Regions from separate parts of the Bradyrhizobium sp. USDA 241 genome, predicted to be linked through region 2. Evidence: predicted binding sites of a transcription regulator. Region 2 holds the regulator's gene; the other holds the start of a gene.
The links. Region 2 encodes HrcA, which represses chaperone genes, less so after heat shock. Its sites were predicted from a motif close to GTTAGCACTCNCNNNNNGNGAGTGCTAAC; they were not measured.
Positions count from the first base shown of each region.

Region 1: the regulator HrcA is predicted to act here: its motif matches at 3,984-4,012, upstream of groES (co-chaperone GroES).

Region 1 covers NZ_JBMGPZ010000005.1:4,096,041-4,100,901, reverse strand. Annotated here, with positions in the region: gene ABIF91_RS41700 (LysR family transcriptional regulator) at 1-554, shown strand, start outside; partial or broken gene lepB (signal peptidase I) at 693-1,435, shown strand; gene ABIF91_RS41690 (GIY-YIG nuclease family protein) at 1,497-1,784, opposite strand; gene groL (chaperonin GroEL) at 1,941-3,581, opposite strand; gene groES (co-chaperone GroES) at 3,627-3,941, opposite strand; gene ABIF91_RS41675 (usg protein) at 4,317-4,604, shown strand; gene ABIF91_RS41670 (tetratricopeptide repeat protein) at 4,613-4,861, opposite strand, start outside.
Region 2 covers NZ_JBMGPZ010000004.1:1,236,258-1,241,118, reverse strand. Annotated here, with positions in the region: gene hemW (radical SAM family heme chaperone HemW) at 1-1,158, opposite strand, end outside; gene rdgB (RdgB/HAM1 family non-canonical purine NTP pyrophosphatase) at 1,175-1,810, opposite strand; gene rph (ribonuclease PH) at 1,821-2,534, opposite strand; gene hrcA (heat-inducible transcriptional repressor HrcA) at 2,703-3,791, shown strand; gene grpE (nucleotide exchange factor GrpE) at 3,888-4,505, shown strand; gene ABIF91_RS15630 (hypothetical protein) at 4,629-4,861, opposite strand, start outside.

The sequences.
Region 1 (4,861 bases), on a different contig from region 2:
CGACCAATGCGGTAGCCGAAGAATTGCTGGCGCCGCATGCGGCCAGCTTCCTGCGCGGTCACCCGGGGTTGACGCTGCAATTCCTCACCTCCAGCGGCAACGTCAAGTTCTCGCGCTGGCAGGCCGATCTCGCCATCCGCCTGCGCAAGCCGGAGAAGGGCGACTTCACCATCTCCAAGCTCGGCGAGGTCGGGCTGTATTTCTTCGAGCCCGCGGACCGCAGCGGAGCCGAGCCGGTCGCGTGCGTCTATCCCGACGAGCTCGATGCGATCCCCGAGCAGCAGTTCCTGCGTGCCAAGCGGCTGACGAACGTGCGCTGCGTCACCGACAATGTCCGCATCATCCGCACCATGATCCAGTCGCATCAGGCCATCGGCGTGCTGCCCGAACACAGCTGCGGGCCGCTGCTCGCCGACCGCAGCCTCCGCGCCACGCTGCTGCCGAAACGCCGCGACGTCTGGCTCCTGGTGCAGAACCATCTGAAGCGCGATCCGGCGACGCGCGTGACGATCGAGTGGGTACGTCACTGCTTCAAGGATTTGTCACACGGCTGACCGCTGGCGACGTTCATGGTCTCGCATTGAACGCGGGCCGCGGGACGTGCGACCAAATTCGCAAGTTCGCTGAGGGATTGCACGCGCGCGCAGGTTGCGTAATCTCGCGACGACTACGTCTTTGAACAGGGCAGCTGCATGACCACTCTTGAGCAAACGATCCGTCCCTCGGCACGATCGCGGGAATGGAAGGCGATCGTCATCCTGATCCTGCTGATCCCGGTGCTGTGGTCGCCGCCGTTCCTGTTTCGCTACTTCCTGCATCAGCCGTTCAACATCCCCTCGAATTCGATGGCGCCGACGCTGATGGTCGGCGACTATGTCTTTGCGGCGAAATATGCCTATGGCTACGGCCGCTATTCCTTCCCCTTCGCTTCGTCCTGGATATCAGGTCGCGTCTTTGCCGCCGAGCCCGAGTATGGCGACCTGGTCGTTTTCCGAACGCCAAGGGATACCTCCGTCGATTACGTCAAGCGCGTGGTCGGGCTGCCCGGCGACCGCATCCAGATGCAGCAGGGCCGGCTCATCCTCAACGACCGTCCGGTGACGCGCGTCGCGCTGAAGGAGGCACAAGCCGGCGCCGCCTGCGGAGGCGATGACGAGGCGAAGGTTAAGCGCTGGCGCGAGACGCTGCCGAACGGCGCGAGCTATGTGACCTACGACTGCCTCGACAATGGTTTCCTCGACAACACCAGCGTCTACGCCGTGCCGCCAGGCCCTTCGTGCTCGGCGACAACCGCGACAATTCCACCGACAGCCGCATGGCGTCCACGATGGGCTTCATCCCGATGGACAATCTCGTCGGCAAGGTGACGCGGATCCTCTGGTCGCTCGACGATGACGGCGAGCCGCGCTTCGAGCGGTTGGGGAAAGTGGAGTGAGGCCCCGTCATTCCGGGGTGCGGCCACTTGGGCGCGAGCCCGGAATCCATAACCACAGGCCTTAGTTGGCTATCCCAGGATAAAGATCATCCCAGTTTGGGTTCTGCTCCTCGATCAGCCGCGTCTTCCAGTCGCGACGCCACTTCTTGAGTTCTTTCTCGCGGGCGATGGCGGTCACTGCATCGTCGTAGATCTCGAACAAGACGAGCTTCGAAACGTCGTACTTCGTCGTGAATCCGGGAACGGCTTTGGTCCTGTGTTCATACACCCGACGAACGAGATCGCTGGTCACGCCGATGTAGAGCGTGCCGTGCTTCTTACTTGCGAGGATGTAGACATAGTAGGCCATTCCATCCGCCGGTGGTTATGGATTCCGGGCTCGGCGCTGCGCGCCGCCCCGGAATGACGAATCCACCACCATCTTAGCGTGTATCACCTGAAAACAAAAAACCCCGGCATCGCTGCCGGGGTTTCGCATGTCTCGACTGTGCCTGAGAGGCTGGACTTAGAAGTCCATGCCGCCCATGCCGCCGCCCGGAGGCATTGCGGGGCCGGCGCCGCCCTTCTTGGGCAGCTCGGCGACCATGGCTTCCGTGGTGATCAGGAGCGCGGCAACCGAGGCTGCGTTCTGGATCGCGGTGCGGACCACCTTGGTCGGGTCGATGATGCCCTTCTTGACGAGGTCGGCATATTCGCCGGTCTGGGAGTCGAAGCCATAATTGTAGGCCTTGTTCTCCAGGATCTTGCCGACGATCACCGAGCCGTCTTCACCGGCGTTGATCGCGATCTGGCGGGCGGGAGCCGACAGCGCCTTGCGCACGATCTCGACGCCGGTCTTCTGGTCGTCGTTCTTGGTGCGCAGGCCCTTGAGCTGCTCGGAGGCACGGAGCAAGGCGACGCCGCCGCCCGGGACGATGCCTTCCTCGACAGCCGCGCGGGTCGCATGCATCGCGTCATCAACGCGATCCTTGCGCTCCTTCACCTCGACCTCGGTCGCGCCGCCGACGCGGATCACCGCGACGCCGCCCGCGAGCTTGGCGAGACGCTCCTGGAGCTTCTCACGGTCGTAGTCCGAGGTGGTCTCCTCGATCTGCGCCTTGATCTGGGCCACGCGCGCCTCGATGTCGGCCTTCTTGCCGGCGCCGTTGACGATCGTGGTGTTCTCCTTGTCGATCATCACCTTCTTGGCGCGACCGAGCATGTTGAGCGTGACGTTCTCGAGCTTGATGCCGAGATCTTCCGAGATCGCCTGGCCACCGGTCAGGATCGCGATGTCCTGCAGCATGGCCTTGCGGCGATCGCCGAAGCCCGGAGCCTTGACGGCCGCGACCTTCAGGCCGCCACGCAGGCGGTTGACGACGAGGGTCGCGAGAGCTTCGCCTTCGACGTCCTCGGCGACGATGACCAGCGGCTTGCCGGTCTGCACCACGGCCTCGAGCAGCGGCAGCAGCTCGTTCAGCGAGGAGAGCTTCTTCTCGTTGATGAGGATGTAGGCGTCGTCCATCTCAACGCGCATCTTGTCGGCGTTGGTGACGAAGTAGGGCGAGATGTAGCCGCGGTCGAACTGCATGCCCTCGACGACGTCGAGCTCGGTCTCGAGCGACTTGGCTTCCTCGACGGTGATGACACCCTCGTTGCCGACCTTCTTCATGGCGTCGGAGAGGAACTTGCCGATCTCCTGGTCGCCGTTGGCCGAGATGGTGCCGACCTGGGCGATCTCGTCGTTCGAGGTGACCTTCTTGGAGTTCTTCTGGAGGTCCGCAACGACCGCCTCGACAGCGAGGTCGATGCCGCGCTTGAGGTCCATCGGGTTCATGCCGGCGGCGACCGACTTGGCGCCTTCGCGCACGATCGCCTGGGCCAGCACGGTTGCGGTGGTGGTGCCGTCGCCGGCCGCGTCAGCGGACTTGGAGGCGACTTCGCGCACCATCTGGGCGCCCATGTTCTCGAACTTGTCCTCGAGCTCGATCTCCTTGGCGACGGTGACGCCGTCCTTGGTGATGCGGGGAGCGCCGAACGACTTGTCGAGCACGACGTTGCGGCCCTTCGGGCCGAGCGTCACCTTCACCGCGTTGGCGAGAATGTCGACGCCGCGCAGCATCTTGTCGCGCGCATCGACCGAGAATTTGACTTCTTTGGCTGCCATCTGGAATTTTCCTTGGAATGGTTTGACTGGAGGGAGAGGGGGCTCTTAGGCCGCCTTCTTCTTGGACTCGCTGACCTCGAGAACGCCCATCACGTCGCTCTCCTTCATGATCAGCAGGTCCTGGCCGTCGATCTTGACCTCGGTGCCGGACCACTTGCCGAACAGCACGCGGTCGCCGACCTTCAGGTCGATCGGGATCAGCTTGCCGGACTCGTCGCGGCCACCCGGGCCAACGGCGACGACTTCGCCCTGGGAGGGCTTTTCCTTGGCAGTGTCGGGAATGATGATGCCGCCAGCGGTCTTCTCTTCTGCGTCGATGCGCTTGACCACGACGCGGTCGTGAAGCGGACGGAATTTCATGCAGTCCTCCTAAGCAATTGCACGTGTTGAGGATTTGAGATTGTTAGCAGTCGTTGCCCGCGAGTGCTAGCACAGGCGAAGCTGAGATAAGCCAGGAATTTTGCGGGGGCAAGGCCTTCTAGCAGAAAAATTAGCACCCGAAAGCGCGGACTGCCAGAATCTCTTTGCCATCGTTAACCGACGCCGGACCCGTATTAGCACGGAGGTGTATCTGCTGCTAACGCATTGAATTTCAACAGCTTGTTAAACTTTTGGGCTTGAGATGAGTTGTCAGTTTGCGTCACATTTCTCTCATGTGAGCGCGTCGTTTCCGGGTGGCTCCCGGGGCACCGATCAAGCCACCCCCCGAATGCGCTCCTGCAAAGGAGGTTTGGCATGGGACTGCGGAGTGGGGGCGTTTCCGAGGATTTCCGGAAACAGATGCTGGGCTACGGACTGACGACGGCGCAAATTCTCTATCGGATGCCGGATCATCCGTCGCTGCTCCAGACCTACGTCTGGCAGAACTACGACATGTTTCCGAAATTTCCGGCGCTGAAGGATTTCCTGGCGTTCTGGCAGGAAAAGCTCGACGGCCCCCTGCATTCGGTCACGGTGGCGCATTCCAAGCTGATCAAGCCGGCCGAGCTGCGCGCCGTGGATGGCGTGTTCCGGCTGCATTGAGCGCGAGATCAGGCGCCGCTGCTGCAGTAGCGTTTCCACATCGCGCGATAGGCGTCGTCCACTGCTCGCGCATATGAGATGGGGTTGCCGGCGGCCGCAGCGTTGATCTGTGCGGGCAGTTCGCGGCGCAATCGATCGAGATCGCCGATCCGCGCCGCGCGGCCGACTGCGATCTCGACATATGCCTCATCGCTGTCTGCGACCCAGTCCGGCAAGCCGAGCGCGGAGAGGATGGCGCCGGCGGCACGGCTGGGCAG
Region 2 (4,861 bases):
CGCGTCCAGCACCGGAAATCCGCTGCTGGTCACGCGCAGCCGGCCCGTCGGGTCCACGGTGATCGCGCCTTCCTCGCGCAAGAGCGCGATGCGGCGGGGGTCGAGCGGGCGGCCGGAGAGGGCCTTGTAGCGCTCGGGGTCAATGCCTTCGGCGAGGCGCAATCCCATCAGCAGGAATTCGTCGGCGCGCTCTTCGCTGTTGAGGCGCTCGTCGGTGACGATGCCGTGGCCGTTGGTCTCGACGCGCATCAGCCAGGCCTCGGGGCGCTTCTCGGTGGCGGTGGCGTGCCTGATACCGTCGATGTCAAGGCGGCCATGTGCGCCGGGGCCGATGCCGGCATATTCCTCGCCGCGCCAGTACACCAGATTGTGCCGGCACTCGGCGCCGCGCCGGGCGTGATTGGAGATCTCGTAGGCGGGCAGACCGAGCTTGTCGCAGGTCTCCTGCGTGACGTCGTAGAGCGCGCGCGCGACCGCTTCATCCGGCGTCTTCAATTTGCCGGCCTGGTGCAGGCCGAAGAACGGCGTGCCTTCCTCGATCGTCAATTGATAGAGCGACAGATGCTCGGCCGCTTCATCGATTGCCAGACGCAGTTCGTCGGCCCACATCGCCGGCGTCTGGTCGGGACGGGCGTAGATCAGGTCGAACGAATAGCGGTCGAACGAGCGGCGTGCGATGGCGACGGCATCGAGCGCCTCGCGCGCGCTGTGCATGCGGCCGAGCGCCTTCAGCGAGGCATCGTCGAGGGCCTGCACGCCGAGCGAGACGCGGTTGACGCCGGCGGTGCGATAGCCGGCGAAGCGCGTGGCTTCGACGCTGGTCGGGTTCGCTTCCAGCGTGACCTCGACGTCGCCTGCGACGGTCCAGTGCTTGCCGATCGCATCGAGCACGGCGCCGACCGTTGCGGGCTGCATCAGGGATGGCGTGCCGCCACCGAGGAAGATCGAGGTGACCTCGCGGCCCGGCGCACGCTCTGCGGTGGTTGCGATCTCGCGCGCAAAGGCGGAAGCGAAGCGCGCCTCGTCGATCGCGGCGTGGCGAACGTGGCTGTTGAAGTCGCAATAGGGACATTTCGACAGGCAGAACGGCCAGTGCACGTAGACGCCGAAAGCTTCGGATTGTTTTGACGCGTTTTCCCGGCGCGAACCGGTGTCCATTTCGCTCGAAAACGCTCTAGCGCGGCTCAAGGCAGATCTCCGCCAGTTTCACGAAGGCGCGGGCGCGGTGCGACAGGCCGAGGCCAAGCGGCGGCAGGCCGTGCTTCTCGATGCTCTCCATCTCGCCGAAAGTGCGGTTGTGGCCGTCGGGCAGGAACATCGGATCGTAGCCGAAGCCGGCAGTCCCGCGCGGCGGCCAGACCAGCGTGCCGTCGACGCGCGCCTCGACCTGCTCGAGGTGATCGTCGGGCCAGGCGACGCAGAGTGCCGAGACGAAATGGGCTCTGCGCTTGTCCGGCGTGGTGGCGCCGCGCTCCTGCAACAGGCGCTCGATCTGCGCCATCGCCGCGTTGAAATCCTTGGACGGGCCGGCCCAGCGCGCGCTGTAGATGCCGGGCGCGCCGTCGAGCGCGTCGACCACGATGCCGGAATCATCGGCGAAGGCGGGAAGCCTGGCTGCTTGCGCCGCCGCGATCGCCTTGATCGCGGCATTGCTGCGGAAATCGCTGCCGGTTTCCTCCGGCTCGGACAGGCCGAGCTCTCCCGCCGACACCGCCTCGATGCCGTACGGTGCAAGCAGCTCCCGCATCTCGGCGAGCTTGCCGGGATTGTGGGTGGCGATGACCAGCTTGTCCGTGATTCGGCGGTGCATGGCCTATTGACTACGCCACAGCCAGTTTCTGCAAGTCCACCAGACGCGCGACGCCCTTGCGGGCCAACGCCATCAGCGCCAGCAGCTCGGCTTCGGTGAACGGCTCGCGTTCCGCGGTGCCCTGCACCTCGATGATGCGGCCATCGCCGGTCATGACGAAATTGGCATCGGTCTCGGCCTCGGAATCCTCAGCGTAGTCGAGGTCGAGCACCGGCGTGCCGTTGTAGATGCCGCAGGAGATCGCGGCGACGTTGTCGCGCAGCACGTTGGCCTTGACCATGTTGCGCGCCTTCATCCAGTTGACGCAATCGGCGAGTGCGACCCAGGCGCCCGTGATCGAGGCCGTGCGCGTGCCGCCGTCGGCCTGGAGCACGTCGCAATCGACCGTGATCTGGCGCTCGCCAAGCGCTTCGAGATTGATGATGGTGCGGAGCGAGCGGCCGATCAGGCGCTGGATCTCGACGGTGCGGCCGCTCTGCTTGCCGGCGGAGGCCTCGCGGCGGGTCCGTTCCGAGGTCGCGCGCGGCAGCATGCCGTATTCGGCGGTGACCCAGCCGCGGCCCTGGCCCTTCAGCCACGGCGGCAGGCGGTCCTCCAGCGTGGCGGTGACCAGCACATGGGTGTCGCCGAATTTCACCAGGCACGAACCTTCCGCATATTTCACCACGCCGCGCTCCAGCGTCACGGGGCGCAATTCGTCGGGCGCACGGCGGCTTGGCCGCATGGGAAATCCTCCAAAACTCACGGGAAAAGGCTGCTCGCGGTGCTTGTAGGTGCGGCGGGGATGGGCGGCAAGGCTTTTTCACCCCCTGATTTCGCGGCCGCAAACGCCACGCTTGTCAGAAGCGTCCGGGATAGACAAATTACAAGTATCTGAGAGGAGTTACCGTCTGTGGCCCATCACGATCCGATCCATCTGATCGCGCCGCGCGCAGGCCTTGCCCAGCTCAACGAGCGTTCCCGCGACATCTTTCGTCAAATTGTCGAAAGCTACCTCGCGACCGGCGAGCCTGTCGGCTCGCGCAACATTTCCCGCCTGATCGCCATGCCGCTGTCGCCGGCCTCGGTCCGTAACGTCATGGCGGATCTGGAACAACTCGGCCTGATCTATGCCCCGCACACCTCCGCCGGGCGGTTGCCGACGGAACTCGGCCTGCGCTTCTTCGTCGATGCCCTGATGCAGGTCGGCGACCTCAACGAGGCCGAGCGGCAGTCGATCCAGAGCCAGCTCTCCTCGGTCGGCGAGGCGCAGTCGGTCGAGGCGGCGCTGGACCAGGCCTTGATGCGGCTCTCCGGCCTCACCCGGGCCGCCGCCGTCGTGTTGACGCCAAAGTCCAATGCGCGGCTGAAGCACATCGAATTCGTCCGCCTGGAACCCGAGAAAGCGCTGGTCATCCTCGTCGGCGAGGACGGCCAGGTGGAAAACCGCGTGCTGGCGCTGCCGCCTGGAGTTCCCTCCTCGGCGCTCACCGAGGCCGGCAATTTCCTCAATGCGCGGATCCGCGGCCGCACCCTGGCCGAGGCGCGGCTCGAGCTCGAGACGGCACTTGGAGAGGCCCGTGCAGAGCTCGATCAGCTGACGCAGAAGGTGATCTCGGCCGGCATCGCCAGCTGGTCCGGCGGCGAGAACGAGGACCGCCAGCTGATCGTGCGCGGCCATGCCAATCTGCTCGAAGATCTGCATGCGCTGGAGGATCTGGAGCGCGTTCGCCTGTTGTTCGACGACCTCGAGACCAAGCGCGGCGTGATCGACCTGCTCGGTCGTGCCGAGACGGCGGAGGGTGTGCGCATCTTCATCGGCAGCGAGAACAAGCTGTTCTCGCTGTCGGGGTCCTCCACCATCATCTCGCCCTATCGGGATGCCGCCGGCCACATCGTCGGCGTTCTCGGCGTGATCGGCCCGACGCGGCTGAATTATGCCCGCGTGATCACGACCGTGGACTACGCCGCCCGCATCGTCAGCCGCCTCTTGGGGGGCTGACCGGCGCCTCCTCCGATCACGGACGCTTGATTTTCGTGAGCTTAGGCACGATATCCGGGCCAACAACCCCTGGAAACGAGTTCGAGATTAGAGCCGATGACCGATCGAGACCGGCAACCCGAAGACACGACCGCGCCGACGCCCGAGCCCGTGGTGTCAAAGCCCTACATCATGCCTGACGATCCCGAGCCCGGCTCGGTCGAGACGTTGCAGAAGGAAGCCGCCGAGGCGCGCGACCGCATGCTGCGGACGCTGGCCGAGATGGAGAATCTGCGCAAGCGTACCACCAAGGAGGTCGCCGACGCCCGCCTCTACGGCATCACCGGCTTTGCCCGCGACGTGCTCGATATCGCCGACAATCTTCAGCGCGCGCTCGATGCCGTTCCGGCCGAAGCGCGTGCCGCGGCCGATCCCGGCCTGACCTCGCTGATCGAGGGCGTCGAGCTCACCGAGCGCTCACTGCTCAATGCGCTGGAAAAGCACGGCGTGAAGAAGTTCGATCCGCAGGGCCAGAAGTTCGACCCGAACTTCCAGCAGGCGATGTTCGAGGTGCCCGATGCGTCGGTGCCGTCAGGCACCGTGGTGCAGGTCGTGCAGGCCGGCTATACCATCGGCGAGCGCGTGCTGCGCCCCGCGCTGGTCGGTGTCGCCAAGGGCGGTGCGAAGGCAGCCCCCGCCGCCAACAACAATGAATCGAACGGCGCGCCGAACTGATCGAACCTCATGGTGCGCAAGCGGCCGGTTGAGGCTCTCCTCTGAGAGAGTCTTCGCTGGTGAGACAGCGCTCTCCCAGCCCCCGCAAGCGAGGGAGGGAGCGCATCTCGCTTGCGGATGCAGCTATCCCTTCGGCTGGATGCCGTCGCGGACGGCGCGGAAGCGGGTGAAGGCGGGCAGCCACTGGTCGCGCGGGGCGCTGGCGATGATGCGCAATGATGCGCCGCCGGTCGAGAAGCGGATCCACTGCACCACGGTCACAGGGATCTTGTCCTTGCCGCTGACGCCGTCGATCCGGGTCTCGAAACCCTGCTGGCCGTTGATGCGAATCGGCTCGGACATGGTGATGCGCGACT